3 regions of the Aeromicrobium sp. S22 genome follow, and region 1 is predicted to be linked to each of the others. Evidence: predicted binding sites of a transcription regulator. Region 1 holds the regulator's gene; each other region holds the start of a gene.
The links. The regulator LexA, encoded in region 1, represses DNA repair genes until DNA is damaged. The targets are predictions, from matches to a motif close to TCGAACANNTGTTCGA.
Positions count from the first base shown of each region.

Region 2: a site for LexA is predicted at 2,027-2,042, ahead of GEV27_RS09560 (HNH endonuclease signature motif containing protein). Genes of this name have one in related genera too.
Region 3: a site for LexA is predicted at 2,494-2,509, ahead of GEV27_RS13990 (HNH endonuclease signature motif containing protein). Genes of this name have one in related genera too.

Region 1 covers NZ_WJWV01000001.1:1,508,897-1,513,976, reverse strand. The annotation lists gene GEV27_RS07465 (SDR family oxidoreductase) at 1-833, opposite strand, end outside; gene lexA (transcriptional repressor LexA) at 918-1,655, shown strand; gene galE (UDP-glucose 4-epimerase GalE) at 1,773-2,738, opposite strand; gene GEV27_RS07450 (hypothetical protein) at 2,763-4,700, opposite strand; gene GEV27_RS07445 (carboxypeptidase-like regulatory domain-containing protein) at 4,784-5,080, opposite strand, start outside.
Region 2 covers NZ_WJWV01000002.1:175,219-180,298, reverse strand. The annotation lists gene GEV27_RS09565 (hypothetical protein) at 1-576, opposite strand, end outside; gene GEV27_RS09560 (HNH endonuclease signature motif containing protein) at 713-2,005, opposite strand; gene GEV27_RS09555 (hypothetical protein) at 2,342-2,596, opposite strand; gene GEV27_RS09550 (hypothetical protein) at 2,960-3,808, shown strand; gene GEV27_RS09545 (hypothetical protein) at 3,816-4,301, opposite strand; gene GEV27_RS09540 (hypothetical protein) at 4,268-4,663, opposite strand; gene GEV27_RS09535 (hypothetical protein) at 4,656-5,021, opposite strand.
Region 3 covers NZ_WJWV01000003.1:211,430-216,509, reverse strand. The annotation lists gene GEV27_RS14005 (TOPRIM nucleotidyl transferase/hydrolase domain-containing protein) at 1-188, opposite strand, end outside; gene purQ (phosphoribosylformylglycinamidine synthase subunit PurQ) at 243-914, opposite strand; gene purS (phosphoribosylformylglycinamidine synthase subunit PurS) at 911-1,168, opposite strand; gene GEV27_RS13990 (HNH endonuclease signature motif containing protein) at 1,245-2,480, opposite strand; gene GEV27_RS13985 (long-chain fatty acid--CoA ligase) at 2,609-4,171, opposite strand; gene GEV27_RS13980 (hypothetical protein) at 4,290-4,532, opposite strand; gene GEV27_RS13975 (phosphoribosylaminoimidazolesuccinocarboxamide synthase) at 4,759-5,080, opposite strand, start outside.

The DNA of each region.
Region 1 (5,080 bases):
CGCAGGCCGGCCTTGGTGAGCCGGCGGGCACCGAGCCTGCGCAGCAGTGGGTCCGCCCACAGGGCCAGGGACGGCCACAGCGTCGCGAGGCGGCCGATGGCTCCTCGCCACAGCGGCACGGTCTTGTAGATCCGACGGGTGCCGAACATCCCGACCAGCTCCTCGGCCACCCTCGTCGGGGTCAGCATGACGCCCGCCGCGAGGATCTCGCGCGCACCCCCGTTGACGTCGAAGCCCTCGACCATCTTGGTGTCGACGCCGTCGGGGCAGATCGCGTGGACCCGGATGCGGTCGGCGTGCAGCTCGGAGGCGAGCGACGTGGTCAGCGACAGCACCGCGGCCTTCGTGGCCGCGTACACACTGAGCCCCGGCACCGGGGCGTGCGCGCTGAGCGAGGCCAGGATCCCGATCTCACCGCCACGGATCCCCTCGGACGCCTGGTTGCGGAACGCGTCGGCTGCGGCGCGTACGCCCCACATCACGCCGAGGACGTTGACGTCCACCATCAGGCGTACCTGGTCGACCGACAGCGAGGTGAGATCGCCGTCCGCGCCGACCCCCGCGTTGCAGACCCAGGCGCCGAGCGGCGCGATCTGCCGGGCACGCTCGGCGATCTCGCGGTTGGCGGCCGGATCCGTGACATCGAGCCGCATCCCGGCAACCGCGCCGATCTCTCGCGCCGTGCGCTCGGCGCCCTCACCGTCGACGTCTGTGACGAGGACCTCGTAGCCACGACCCACGAGCTCGATCGCGATCGCCCGGCCGATGCCCCGCGCACCTCCCGTGACGACGGCCGAACGAGGACTACCGGGCTTCACGAGGGTCTTGGGCACCGGCCAACGATAGGGGCAGGGCGTCGCGACACGCCATCGAACATATGTTTGAACATCGGGTGTGATCCGCGTTAACCTCTAGCCATGACCGATGATCGCAACGCAGACGTCACCGAGCTCCCCGACGGACCCGCCGACTCCTCCGGACTGACCGCGCGCCAGCGCAAGGTGCTCGAGTTCCTGCGCGACGAGATCGAGAAGCGGGGCTACCCGCCCAGCATGCGCGAGATCGGTGCCGCCGTCGGCCTGACCAGCACGTCGTCGGTCGCCCACCAGCTGCGCGCACTCGAGGGGCTCGGCTACGTCAAGCGCGACCCCAACCGTCCGCGGGCACTGGAGATCTTCCTCCCGGACGTCCTGGCGGCCCGGCGCTCGATGAGCGCGGCTCCCGAGCCGGCCGGCAGCTCGGCACCGTTCGACGAGACCGGCATCAACGACGCCGCCCCGTCCGCGGTCAACATCCCGATGGTCGGTCGCATCGCCGCCGGCGGCCCGATCCTGGCCGAGGAGCGGGTCGAGGAGATCTTCCCGATGCCCAAGTCCCTGGTGGGCGACGGCACGCTGTTCATGCTCGAGGTCTCGGGCGACTCCATGATCGATGCGGCCATCTGCAGCGGCGACTATGTCGTGATCCGTCAGCAGCCCGACGCCGAGAACGGTGAGATCGTCGCCGCGATGCTCGACGGCGAGGCCACGGTCAAGACGTTCCAGCGCAAGGACGGCCAGGTCTGGCTGCTCCCGCACAACGACGACTACTCCCCCATCGACGGCACCCACGCCACGATCCTGGGCAAGGTCACCGCGGTCATCCGCCGGGTCTGAGGCCCTGCGCACCGCCCCGCCCCCGGGGCGGTGGATCCACCACCGTTTGAGGCCGAATTCTGGCTCAGACGGTGGCGTAAGCACCGACCCGGGGGCGGGCGCGGGGTGGGGAGGCGGTCAGCTGGCGTGGGCCTGGCGGGCTTCCCAGGCGCTGGAGACCATGTCGGCCACCGAGTGGCGCATGGTCCAGTCCAGGTCGCGGGACGCCAGCTCGCCCGAGGCGACGATGCGCGCGGGGTCGCCCGGACGCCGCTCGGTGATCTCGGGCTCGAACGCGATGCCGGTCGCGTCGGCGACGGCGGTCATGATCTCGCGGACGGAGACGCCGTCGCCGCTGCCGAGGTTGTAGACCGGTTCCAACGTCTCGCCGACGAGCAGCTTCTGCGCCGCGACGACGTGGGCGTCGGCCAGATCTGCGACGTGGATGTAGTCGCGGACGCACGTGCCGTCGGGGGTCGGGTAGTCGTTGCCGTTGATGCGCGGCGTGCGCCCATCGAGCAGCGCCTCGATGACCAGCGGGAACAGATTGTGGGGGCTCGTGTCGTAGAGGTCCGGCACCGCGGAGCCGACGACGTTGAAGTAGCGCAGCGACGTGTGGTGCAAGGGGAACGCCCGGGCGGCATCGCGCAGCAGCCACTCCCCGATCAGCTTGCTCTCACCGTAGGGCGACTCGGGCGCGGTCGGCGTCTGCTCGGTGACCAGCTCGACGTCGGGGGTCCCGTAGACCGCGGCGCTCGAGGAGAAGACGATCTTGTCGACGTCCGCCTCGTGCATGGCCTGCAGCAGGCTGACCGTGCCCTGGACGTTCTGCTCGTACGTGTGCAGCGGACGCTGCACCGAGACGCCCGCGTACTTGAATCCCGCGAGGTGGACGACCGCGTCGACGTCGTGCTCGACCATGGCCTTGGCGACGACGGTGGTGTCCAGGATGTTGTGGTCGATCAGCACGACGTCCTCGGGTACGAACTCGCGGTGACCGCTGGAGAAGTCGTCCACGACCACGCAGTCCAGGCCGGCGAGCCGGAACGCGCGGACGATGTGTGAGCCGATGTAGCCGGCGCCGCCGGTGACCAGGACTGTCATGTCACCACCCTCTCAGGTTCGCGGTCAGCCCTTGAAGCGCAGGGTGCCGACGTTGTAGCCGCGGCCGGCCTTCACGGTGATCGAGTGGCGGCCGCTGAACGTGCGCCCGATGCCGCGCCACGAGTCGGAGTTGACCGAGATCGTCCACTTGCCCGACGGCAGACCGGCGACGTAGAAGACGCCCTTGCTGTCGGTGATGTCGGTGCGGATCACGCGGGTGCCGGCCGAGGACGAGAGGCGGACCATGATCTCCTTGTTGGTCTTGCCCTTCGCGCGGGTGACCCGGCCCTTGACGACCGCTCCGATCGGGTTGCGGCTCGTCTTCTTGGTGACCGTGCGGCCCGTGCCGGAGATGTCCATCGTGTTGACGGTGCCCGCGCCGTGCGCCTTGCAGTAGCCGCGGTACATCCAGCCCTTGTAGCCCCGGACGATCTTGTTCTGCTCCGCGCCCGTGGCGGGGTTGGGCTGGACGGTGCGCGCGATGCGCTCGAAGCCGCCGTTGGCGTTGCCGGACAGGTCGCGCAGGCGCTTGAACGCCTTCCACTTCTCCGAGCCGCGGTCCAGGCCCTTGAAGTACAGGCTGTTGTCCTTGAACTTGCTCGGGTACCAGTCCGAGCAGCCGGTGCGCCGGCCCACCTCGACCCAGTAGCGTCCCGGGGCGAGGTTCTTGAACGTCCGGTTGCCCGATGCCGACGCCTGTCCCTCGGCCACGACGGGCGCGTCGAGCACCGGGACGTTGGGGACCTTCTCGCGCAGCCGGATCCAGCGGTCGCCCTGACCGGTGGGCTTGTACCTGGGCGAGAACGATGCGCTGACCTTGACGGTGTTGTTGCTCTGCGAGGCGCCGAGCGTCTTGCCCACGACCGGCGCGGTCAAGGTGATGAGGTTGGCACGGGACCGCTTGTAGTTGGTCGCGTCGTGGCAGCTGCCGTAGCGGGTGCTGTCCTTGCCGTACCAGGCCTGGGTCTTGCTGTTGCGCGCGCCGACCATGTAGCGGTTGTTGCCCGACGACGTCATCGGCAGGAACGTCACGGCGTACGCACCGCTGCCGGACGCCTCGGTGCGGCCGAACACGTTGGCGCAGTACGGGAGGTCGAGCTCGCGCGTGACGACCGTGCCGCCACTGTAGGTGGCCGGCGGCGAGGCGACCGTGACGTCGGCTCCCGCGGCGGTCGTGCCCGAGATCGAGCCGTAGCGGAAGTCCGCCACGAAGTCCTTGGTCTTGGTGGCCTGGACCGCCATCGCCTCGCGCAGGTGCGCGCCGCCGCCCGTGGGCTTGCCGTCCTTGCCGCGCCAGTACCAGGAGCGGCGGATGCCGTCCTGGTCCTTGCCGCTGATCCGGAGCCGGTACGCGGTGCTGGGCGAGTTGGCGGCGCCCAGGTTGACCGCCAGTGAGAAGCGCCCGCCGTTGCCGCTGATGTCCTGGCCCTTGACGAGCTGGGTGTTGCCTCCGCGCAGCAGCTTGACCAGGTCGACGCGGATGTCCGAGGCCAGCACGGGGCCGTAGCCGGTGACCCGTCCGGTGATCTGCTGGCGCGAGACGAGCGTCTCGGTGGTGATCTTCTTGTAGTAGTGCGTGGTGTTGCGGGGCTTGTCCTCGTCGACCTTGACCGACACGTTGCTGACCGACTTGTAGTCACGCCCTGCGACGGCCGGGGCGTTGTGCGGGTTGACCGGCGCGTTGTTGTGCATCGCGATCGCGATGCGGGTCGTCTTGCCGCCCTTGACCGAATATTTTCGAGTGCGCGGCTTGCCCGTGTCGGCGGTGAACGACACCTTGCCCTTGCACGTGCTCTTGGAGCTGCACTTGACCAGGACGCTGCCGTTGCCGCTCGAGGAGATCGCGATGCGCGAGGACTTGACGTAGAGCTTGTAGCTCGCCGCCTCGGCCGGGGCTGCGGTCAGAAGGGCCGCGATCACTGCTGCTGCAGCTGACGCGATGACGGGTGTGCGCAGTCTCATTCGGATTCCCCGAGAACATGGTTGCGAGCAGTCGGTCCACCGCAGGCTATCAAACTCTCAGGGGGTCTCCCCCCGCCGCGAGATCAGCCCCGGAAGCGCAGCGTTCCCACGCTGTAGGACTTGCCGCGGGAGACGGTCACGGCCTTCTTGCCGTTGAACGTACGCCCGATGCCGCGCCACGAGTCGGTGTTGACCGAGACCGTCCAGCGGCCCGAGGGCAGGCCCACGACCGAGAAACGGCCGCTGCCGTTGGTGATCGTGGTGCGGATGACCCGCTTGCCGTCGGTGGACGACAGGCGCACCATCATCTCCTTGTTGGTACGACCGCCGGTGCGCTTGACGCGCCCGGTGACCGTGGCGCCCTTGGCCGAGGTGACCGA
Region 2 (5,080 bases), on a different contig from region 1:
GGTGTACTTCTGACCCGCACCGAAGGGGTAGACGCCCTTCTCGTTGAAGGCGCCCGGAGCCAGGGCGTCCTTGTTGACCTGCTGCTCCTCGAACAGCGCGTCGTCGACGATCGAGTCCATGCCCTGCATGTACTTCCAGTCGTCGTAGCGCGCCTCCACGCTCACCCGGGACGAGCCGAGATCGATCGGCTGGCCGTTGTTGGTGATCACGTAGTTGACGAACACGATGTCGTCGCCCTCGTCGAGCAGGGGCTTGTTGGTGTCGGGATCGACGAACTGACCGGTCTTGGTCGCCTTCGTGGTGCCGACCTGGAAGACGTCGACCGTGATGTCGCCGGCCTTGACCGTCGAGATCTTCTCCCCGGCCTCCTTCGCCGGCAGGGCCCATGCGGGCTGGTCGCCGGACGCTGCCGGAGCCGCTTCCGAGGTCTCCTCGGTGGGCTCGGGAGCAGGAGCCGCGGCGGACGACTTGGTGTCCTCCTCCGGCTCGTCGGATCCGCCACAGGCGGAGAGCCCGACGAGGGCGAGTGTGGCGATGGTGGCCGCGGCGACCCGGCGTGTGCGAGTGATGAACATGCAGTCCCCTATCTGTTCGCGCCGGGGGCAGCGGCCGACACTCAGGAAGTCGGCAACGTTCAAAGCCGTCCGGCGAGACACACTGTAACGACCCGGCTCGCCGCCTCTCCCCGCAGGTCGCGGCGGACGGTGTCGCTCAGGCTGCTCGAGGTCTCTGCCGGGCGAACCTGGCGTGCCGCCGAGGGTTCTGCTCGGGGTCGACCCGCTTGGGCGGGATCACCTCGACGACCCCGTCGTCGGCCATCCGCGCCGTCCACTCCCCCTCGTGGAGCAAGAAGTGGTGGAAGTGGCACAGCAGCGCCGCATTGTCGAGGTCGGTCGGCCCGCCCTCGGCCCAGAAGTTCAGATGATGCGCCTCGCACCACGCCGGTGGCCGATCGCAAGCCGGGAACACGCAGCCCTTGTCGCGGACGGCCAGTGCGAGGCGCTGGTGGCGGTCGTAGATGCGCCGCGTCGCGCCGAGATCGAGGATCTTGGACTCCGAGTCCAGGTAGAGCGCCACGAGGCGGGCGTTGCAGGCCAGGCGCTGCGCCTTGCTCGCCGAGGTCGTCGTCCCGGAGGTGTTGGTAGCCGTGCCGCGCCCGGTACGCAGGTCGTCGACATCGACGGTGACAGCGACCGTTGCAGCCAGGCCTCCCGACTGCGGCAGCGCTCCGGTCGGCAAGTGGGCGATCAGCTCGGTGAAGGCATGGCCCATCTTCTGCTCACGCGGCAGCGCGTCGAAGTCGCTGACGTCCATGCCGTGCCTGGCCGCGTTGATCATCGAACGGCGTGGGGCGATGATGCCCTCGATCGCGGCTCTCAGCGTGTCGGCGTCCGCGTCCGGGATCGTGAACGCGCCGTGCGTGGTGCCGTCGCCACGACGCTTGATCATCAGGCGGGTCGCCTCCCACGCCTTCTGCTCCTCGCGGCGGACCTGCTCGCCGAGCACGTCATCGGCCCCGTCGGGATCGATGACCTCCAGCACCCGGTTGGCCAGCCGCCGCAGGTCGTCCAGGTGGTATCGCCCGGCAAGCTCGATCAGGTGGGCCTCGGCGTCCGTACGCTCCTGCTCGCCGACCCAGTCCGGCAGGCGCTCGATCGCCTGCATGATCACCTTGGCCTGGTCCGTCGAGATCGCGCCGCTTGCCCATGCGGCCCGGGTGGTCTCGGTGCTCGCTGTGATCCGGGCCAGAGACGCCAGCTTGGCCGCCTCGCCCTTCGGCATCCCCGTCGTCGACGCCAACCACGCGGTCACGGACACGGCGCCGTCGTCCTTCGGCAATCCCATCGCGTCGGCTGCGCCGGCCAGCCGGGACATCAGCGCGTCCAGCGCGGTGCGGGTCTGCTGGACGGTCCTGGCGACCTCCCGGACCTCCGCCCCGGTCAGCGACCAGGGCTCGAGCGCAGCCACGTCCTCGGTGAGGCAGGACAGCTGGTCGAGGATCATGCGGAACTCCACATCGGGGACTAGAACGTATGTTCGAGTGTATCTCGGAATCGCCCCGTCGCACAACCCCTGCGGGGCGCTTTTTCGCTGATTTTCCAGTAGATTTCGTGCCGACCGTGATTCACTGCTCACCTGCCCTACGGGCCGTCAGGATCGATGGTTCCACACCCCTATATCGGGCACATCGCCCTCGAAGTTGCGCGCACCGTTGAGCAATTGAACGTGCATGACGGTCTCGTGGGCGTTGATCCGTCGCCTGGACGACACCGCTCCGATCCGACGGGATGACGATTTCACGGGCTCGGGTGGCAAACCGCTCTTCTACGGCGCGGATCGTTACGGCGTAGACGTTGAGCCGCCCGGCGGTCCGACGATCGTGTCGCCGATCTTGTCCGCGTAGTCGCCCGCCGTTGGTGCGCTGAAGATCCAGTTGGGTCCGACGAGGTGTGTGTTCGGCTCGACGTCCGCATCGGTGAGCATGCCGTCCATCTCGCGGCCCACATCGAGCTGGGCCTGCAGGTCGCCTTCCCAGGCGAACGTGCTGAACACATCCGAGTCGTTGCAACTACCCGACTCCGCAGCGAGGTCCACAACGTTCTCCTACGTCCAGCCTGTGCAGTCGTAACCGGCGTCCATGAGTGCGTCGCGGAGCTCGACCACCGAGGGCACCCTGCCCAGGTCGTTGCTTGCTGACTCCGCGGAATCTTCGTCGCTGTTGCTCCCCCGCACGCGCTCAACGTCATGAGCGCTGCCGCTGCCAGCAAGAGTCCCAGTCGCTTCATTCGCGCACCCTCCAGACCAAGGAGCCAGCGTGTCTGAGTTCGTTCGAGCCAAGCACCCCCTGTTCGCCCCTTTCAGCACTCGGCCCATTGACGCCTTCGGCGGCGAAGTGATCGACGACGCGACAGCCCACATCCGGTGCCGTTTCGGGCAGCTCGGGTCAATACTGGGCCCATGCACCGCGCGAGGACAGGCCCCACGTCGCTCGTCGTCGCGGTCGTGCTGGTGTCGTCGGCCGCGTGCGGTGGTGGCGCGGACGTCGAGCGCGCGCCTCTGCCCGATGGGATCAGCGTGCACATCGACCAGAGCCGCACCGAGCGAAAGGGACGTGAGGTCTTCCTGCGAGTCCACAACGGCGCCCGGCGCCCGCTCACCGTGGAGCGCTTCGTCCTCACCTCGCCGCGCTTCGCGACCGTCCGGTGGACGGGCACGGAGGAGATCGGGTCGACGTACGAGACCGACCTCGAGTTCGCGATGCCCCGCGGGCGCTGCGGCGGCGCCCTCGACGCCCGGGTCGCGCTGACGTACCGGATCGGTTCGGGCGAGCGTCGCGAGTCCAGCGTCCGGGTGGGTGACCCGTACGGCAACGCCGCCTACTTCGTCGACCGCGACTGCGCGCAGCTCACCCTCGAGAAGGCGGCCACCGTCACCGTCGGCGACCCGGTCGTCAGCAACCAGGACGGGCGGCCCGTGCTGCGGACCCCCATCACGCTGGCCCCGACCGGTCGGGTCACGGGCGTGCGCCTGACCGGGTTCAGGTCGACCCCACTGTTCCGCCAGGCCGGTCGCACCACGCTCGACGTCGCTCTCGACCCCGGAGACCCGCCGACCACGGTCGAGATGTCGGTCGTGCCGGCCCGGTGCGATCCGCACGCGCTGGCTGAGGACAAGGTCGGCACGCTGTTCGGCATCGGCGTCGACGGCCCGGGGCTGAGCGAGAACGCCTCCTACTTCCTGCCGCTCACGCGCGCGCAGCGGACGGCGTTCTTCACCTTCTTCCGCAGCAGCTGCGGCATGAGCTGACGCCCGGCTAGACCCTCTGCGCCTCAAGCCAGCGCCGCAGGTTGCGCTCGCCCTGACGCATGATCAGGTGGTGGCCGGCGACGAACGCCGGCCGCAGGAACCAGCCGGTCAGCCTCATCCACCGACGGTCGACCGCGACCCGCCAGTCGATGTCCATCCGGGACGAAGACGGCCCCAGCTCGACGAACGTCACGATGCCCCGGCCCCGCAGGTCGCCGTCCGACGTGAAGCTCAGCGTCTCCGGCCGCTGCCGCACCAGGTCGTCGAGCGAGAATCTCAAGGCGTACCCGAGCACGCTCCGCGCCCGCAGACGCAACGTGCTCCCGTCGTACGACTCGGTGTGCACCGAGGGCCACCAGACCATCGGGTCGTCGGTCGCCAACCACTCGTCGAGGACGTCCCAGAGATCCTCGCGTGAGCGAGCCACCGACCAGTGCGAGACCAGCACGTACTCCGAGCTCATCGAGGCGACGCCGAACGACGGACCCACCACAGGCCGACGATCGGCAGCACGAGCGGGATGAAGCCGTAGCCGCGGCCGAAGTCCGACCAGACCGTCTCGTCGGGGAACAGGTCGTGGTCGAGCAGCGAGAGCAGCCCCACGACGAGCACCCCGGCGAGCTCGATGCCGATGGTCACGACCGCGAGCCGGTGACGGTTCGTCGCGAGCGCGTACGTCGCCACGACGTAGACGACGCCGGCGACCGCCGACAGGACGTAGGGCACCGCGGTGTCTGAGTCGACCTTGGCGATGAGCTGGTAGATCGAACGGGCCGATGCTGCCAGGGCGAACACCGCGTAGACCGCGACCAGTGCGCGGCCGAAGCCGTGGGAGGTGTCCGACCGCTCAGACATAGGTGCCCTTCCAGATGCCGAGGAGCCGGGCCGACAGCGCAGCCACGGTGATCATCGCGACCACCACGACCCCGGTCCCCCAGCGGGATTTCTCGGCGATGCCCCACAGCACCGCGGCGGGCGGGATCACCACGAGCGTGACGAGATACGACACGAAGAGCACGCCGTCCACGTCGCGGTCGGTCTTGCCGAGGGCGACCGAGCTGCCGACCAACAGGGCGATGAGCGCGATCTCGAGCACCGCGATGGCGTAGAACAGCGGATTGCTGAAGTTCTCCCGACGGTACGTGAGCCAGCCCGCGTACGCGGCGATGGCGAGGGCCAGGATCGCGATGCCGTAGGCCACGAGATCGGTCACGCACTGCCTTTGCTCGAAGCCGCCTCGCTCGAGGTGGCGATGTCAGATGTCCGAGGAGC
Region 3 (5,080 bases), on a different contig from region 1:
CCGCGGCGGCGGGCCAGCGCCTCCACCGCCGCCCGGTCGCTCTCCCCCTCGACCAGCACGACGGCGCGGAGGCCGACGTCAGCGGCCAGGGTCAGGACGAGCCGGCGCGCCTCACCCGCGTCGTCAGCGGCGCAGGCGATCACAGCGTCCCGCAGGGGCGCCATGTCGTCCGCGGACCCGGTGTCCATGGGCCCAGTCTGCCGCTGTCGAGCAGTCCGACCGGGTCGAGCAGCCTGCTCCGGTCAGCGCGAGGCCAGAGCCGACAGGCCCGAGGTGAACAGCGCGAGGCCGTCGGTGCCGGATCCGGTGAGGTCCTCGACCGCGTGCTCGGGGTGCGGCATGAGCCCCACGACGTTGCCGCGCTCGTTGGTGATGCCGGCGATGTCGCGCAGCGAGCCGTTGGGGTTGCCGCCGACGTAGCGGAAGACGACCTGGCCCTCCCCCTCCAGCCGGTCCAGCGTCGACTCGTCGGCGATGAAGCCGCCCTCGCCGTTCTTGAGCGGGATGACGATCTCCTGCCCCTCGGACAGGTCCGTGGTCCATGCCGTCGACGCGTTGTCGACCCGCAGGGTCTGGTCGCGGCAGATGAACGTGCGGTGGTTGTTGCGGATCAGCGCACCGGGCAGCAGGTGCGACTCGCAGAGGATCTGGAATCCGTTGCAGATGCCCAGCACGGGCATGCCGCCCTGCGCCGCGCTGATGACCTCGGTCATCACCGGGGCGAAGCTCGCGATCGCACCACAGCGCAGATAGTCGCCGTAGGAGAAGCCGCCGGGCAGGATGACGGCGTCGACGCCCTGGAGGTCGTGGTCGCCGTGCCAGATCGCGACGGCCTCGCCGCCCGCGAGGCGCACGGCCCGCTGCGCGTCGGTGTCGTCGAGCGACCCCGGGAACGTGACGACGCCGATCTTCATCGAGCGACCGCGTCGTCGTCGACCCGCACGGAGAAGTCCTCGATCACCGGATTGGACAGCAGCGTCTCGGCCACCTGACGGATCTCGGCCAGCGTCGCCTCGTCGGCGGACTCGACCTCGAGCTCGAAGCGCTTGCCCTGACGCACATCGGTCACGGCGTTGAAGCCGAGCCGCGGCAGGGCGCCGTGGACGGCCTTCCCCTGGGGGTCGAGGATCTCGGGTTTGGGCATGACATCGACGATGACGCGGGCCACGGACGCTCCTAGAGTGGTCGGTGCGCCCAGTGTATCGGCGCCCCGGGCGTGGCGGTGGGCCGCCGGACCGGAGGGGTCAGGCGGCTCGGCGGTAGCCGGTTCGTCGTCGCCGGACGGGCCGCTGGAACCGGTTGGTGAACTCGAACCCGTCGACCGCGTTGCCGCTGATGTGCAACGCCCCGCGGTGCACGAGGTGGTGGCAGCGGACGCACAGTCCGACGAGCTGGTCCAGGTCGGTGCGGCCACCCAGCGACCACCACACGCTGTGGTGGACCTCGAGGTGGGTGTGATGGCAGCCGGGTGTGGCGCAGATGCCCTTCTGGCGAGCCAGGACTGCTTTGCGCTGCTTCATGGTGGGCTCGTACTTGGTGCGGCCGACGTTGAGGACCTGGTCCTGCTCACGGACGAACCCGGTGACACCGGACATGCAGAACAAGAACATCAGCAGGTGCGGACCGATGGCGCCGTGACCGGCCAGGGTCGCGGGCTCGGTGGGTGGCATGGGGTCGGGCACGAAGTGAGGACGCTCGGTCTCCTGCTTCACCCGCTCGGCCGCTGCTTCAAGGGTCTCCACATCGACGAAGACCGACATGTGCGGGCGCACTCCTTTGTCGGACGGGAGGCCGTTGCCCAGGATGCTGTCCAACAGGTCATCGAGGCCTTGCACCCGGCGCTGGGCGCCGGTGCGGGTGTCGTCCTTGTCCCGTGGTGCTGAGATCGAGTCGAGCACCTTCTTCAGCTTCAGCCCGGTGACGGTGTTGAGGAATCCGGTGATGTGCCAGCCGTCGAACAGGGCGTCGACAGCGAAGTCTTCCTTGTCCATGCCACCCTTCCAGGCCTCGTCGAGGTCCTCGGGGTGGATCCGGTCCTTCAGGTCCTTGACCGCCTCGAACAGCGCACCCGGGTCCTGTTCACACGCAACCGCGACCAGGACGTCCTCGTACTCACGCATCGGCTCCAGCCCCACATGGGCCAGGCCGTAGACGAACACCTGCACGTGTGCGGCACTGATCTGGCCCGACAACGCCGCCTCCGCGACCAGGGTCAGGTCTCGGAGCGCCCGCAGGTTGCGCACCAACGTCGTTGCCTGCCCTGACTTCAGGTGCAGCTGGTTGCGCACCCACATGTTCAACGTCGAGGCGCCGTCGAGCTCGAAGTCCTTGGACGCCTGCAGCTCGGCCAGCAGCACCGCCTTGGCGGCATCCAACGCATCCTGCGCCTGCTGCACCGCGTGCAGCTTCTGCCGCACGTCGCCCGACGAGAGCGCCTGCGCAGCGTTGCGCATCGCGTCGATCGTCGGCTCCGGGTTCATGACTCAACCCTAGTCGAACAGATGTTCGACCACAAGGGTTCTAGCCATCTTTTTTCCTGATTTAACAGGCAAAACTCGATGTCCGACCCTCGTGGCAGGATGCCCTCCGGCACCCTGCCACGGCGGTCTCAGGACAGCTCGCGCTTGAGGATCTTGCCGGTCGACGTCATCGGCAACTCGTCGACGAACTGCACGATGCGCGGGTACTTGTAGGCCGCGAGCTGCTCCTTGGCCCACGCGGCGAGATCGGCCTCGCTGACGTCGTCGTGGTCCTTGTTCTTGACCACGACGGCCTTGATCTCCTCGCCGTGCGACTCGTTCGGGACGCCGATGACCGCGACCAGCGAGACGGCCGGGTGCTCCATCAGCACCTCCTCGATCTCGCGCGGATAGACGTTGAAACCGCCGCGGATGATCATGTCCTTGGACCGATCGACGATGAAGTAGAAACCGTCCTCGTCCTTCTTGGCCAGGTCGCCGGAGCGGAACCAGCCGTCCTTGATGGCCTCCGCGGTCGCCTCGGGGCGACCGTAGTAGCCCTTCATCACGTTGTGGCCCTTGATCGCGATCTCGCCGACCGCGTCGGGGCCGTCCTCGACGTCGGTCCATCCCAGGTCGTTCTGGATCAGCTTCATCTCGACGCCGGGGATCGGCTTGCCGATCGAGCCAACCCGCGGTTCCTCGCCGTACACCGAGAAGGACGCGACCGGCGAGGTCTCCGAGAGGCCGTAGCCCTCGAGGATCGTGACGCCGAAGCGGTCCTTGAACTGCTTGTGGATCTCACCGGGCAGCGCGGCGCCGCCAGCTGCAGCGACCCGCAGGTTCGCTGCGAGCGACTCGACGTCCACCGTGTCGTCCAACGCCGCGAGCAGTCCCCAGTACATCGTCGGCACGCCGGCGAAGAACGTGACCTTCTCGCGCAGCATCAGGTCGAGGGCGGGCTTGGCCTCGAAGCGCGGCAGCATCACGACCGTGCCACCGTAGGCGAACGCGCCGTTCTGGATCACGGTCTGCCCGAACGAGTGGAACAGCGGCAGCACGCACAGGTACGTGTCGGGGTTGTCGGCGTCGGCGCCGAACAGGTCGACGCCCGCCAGCGCGTTGTCGCGCATGTTGCGGTGGCGCAGCTCGGCACCCTTGGGCTGCCCGGTCGTGCCGGAGGTGTAGAGGATGACGGCCGTGTCGTCGTCGTCACGCTCGACCGTCTCGAACGTCGCGGGCTGCTTGGCCACGAGCGGCGCGAAGTACTCCGGCGGCGACAGCGGCTCGGGCCACTTGGCGTCCATGCGGATCAAGAAGAACTCCGAGCACGTGTCGGTCGCCTCGAAGCCCTCCCACGCCGACTCGCCGATCGGCAGGTCGGGCGTGCCCTCGAAGGCGAAGTACGCCTTCGCGTCGGAGTCGGCCAGGTGATAGGCCACCTCGCGGGGCTTCAGCAGCACGTTGAGCGGGACGACCGTCGCACCGGCCTTGAGGATGCCGTAGTAGACGATCGTGAAGTAGGGCAGGTTCGGGCACGAGAGCGCGACCTTGTCTCCGGGCTGGATGCCGCGCTCGACCAGGAGGTTGGCCACCTGGTTCGCGGCTCCGTTGACCTGCGCGTAGTTCAGCTTGGTGTCGCCGAAGACGACCGCGGTGCGGTCGGCGTACTTCTCGGCGGAGTTCTCCAGCAGGGCGGCGAGATTGGCCACGGGTGCTCCTTGGGTGCGACGACGGTCACGCCAGACTACTGGGCGGTAGAGAGCGACGCAGAGTGGTCAGGTGTCACGGAACCCAGGACGCCCGGGAGGCGTTCGTCGAGCATCCTGCTCACCTCAGGACGAAGCCGAGGAGCGCAACCACGACCAGGACGGCTATCCAGATCAATGCGGGACGGCGCTTGAACCACACTGCGATGGGGCGGTCGCTCGGGTTCATCACCGCCAAGGCCACGACGACAAGCGCCAAGACCATGACGGGCAGCTGGTAGTCACCGGCAAACGCGCTGGCCGTGGCATTGACCGACATGAACCCCCAGAACGCGAGCGCCAGCGCGCTGACGATCGCCTGCACTCGCCCGGCCCGGACGCTCCGTTGACCCTGAGCCCGCAATCCTTCGTGCAACACGAGTATCAGCGCGGCGCAGACGGCAGAGCCAACCACCGCAGACACCCCGTATACCCACAGCCCCATCCTCTCGGGCTCCGAAGCCCGGAGGATGGCGAAGAGCGTGCACAGCACCGCGCCGAGGCCCACGTACCGGCCGGGCCTCTCGCTGACCGCTGAGCTCACAGCCCCGTCAGAACGTCTCGCCGGTGAGCTGCTCGTACGCCTGCACGTAGCGCTCTCGGGTCTTCGCGACGATCTCGTCCGGCAGGGTCGGCGGCTGCTCGTTGCTCGCGCGGTCCCATCCGCTCTCGGGCGAGATGAGCCAGTTGCGCACGAACTGCTTGTCGTACGACGGCTGGGAGCGTCCGGGCTGCCACGAGTCGGCCGGCCAGAAGCGGGACGAGTCGGGCGTCAGCACCTCGTCCGCGAGCACGATCGTGCCGTCGGGGCGGGCGCCGAACTCGAGCTTGGTGTCGGCCAGGATGATGCCGCGCTCGCGAGCGATCTCCTCG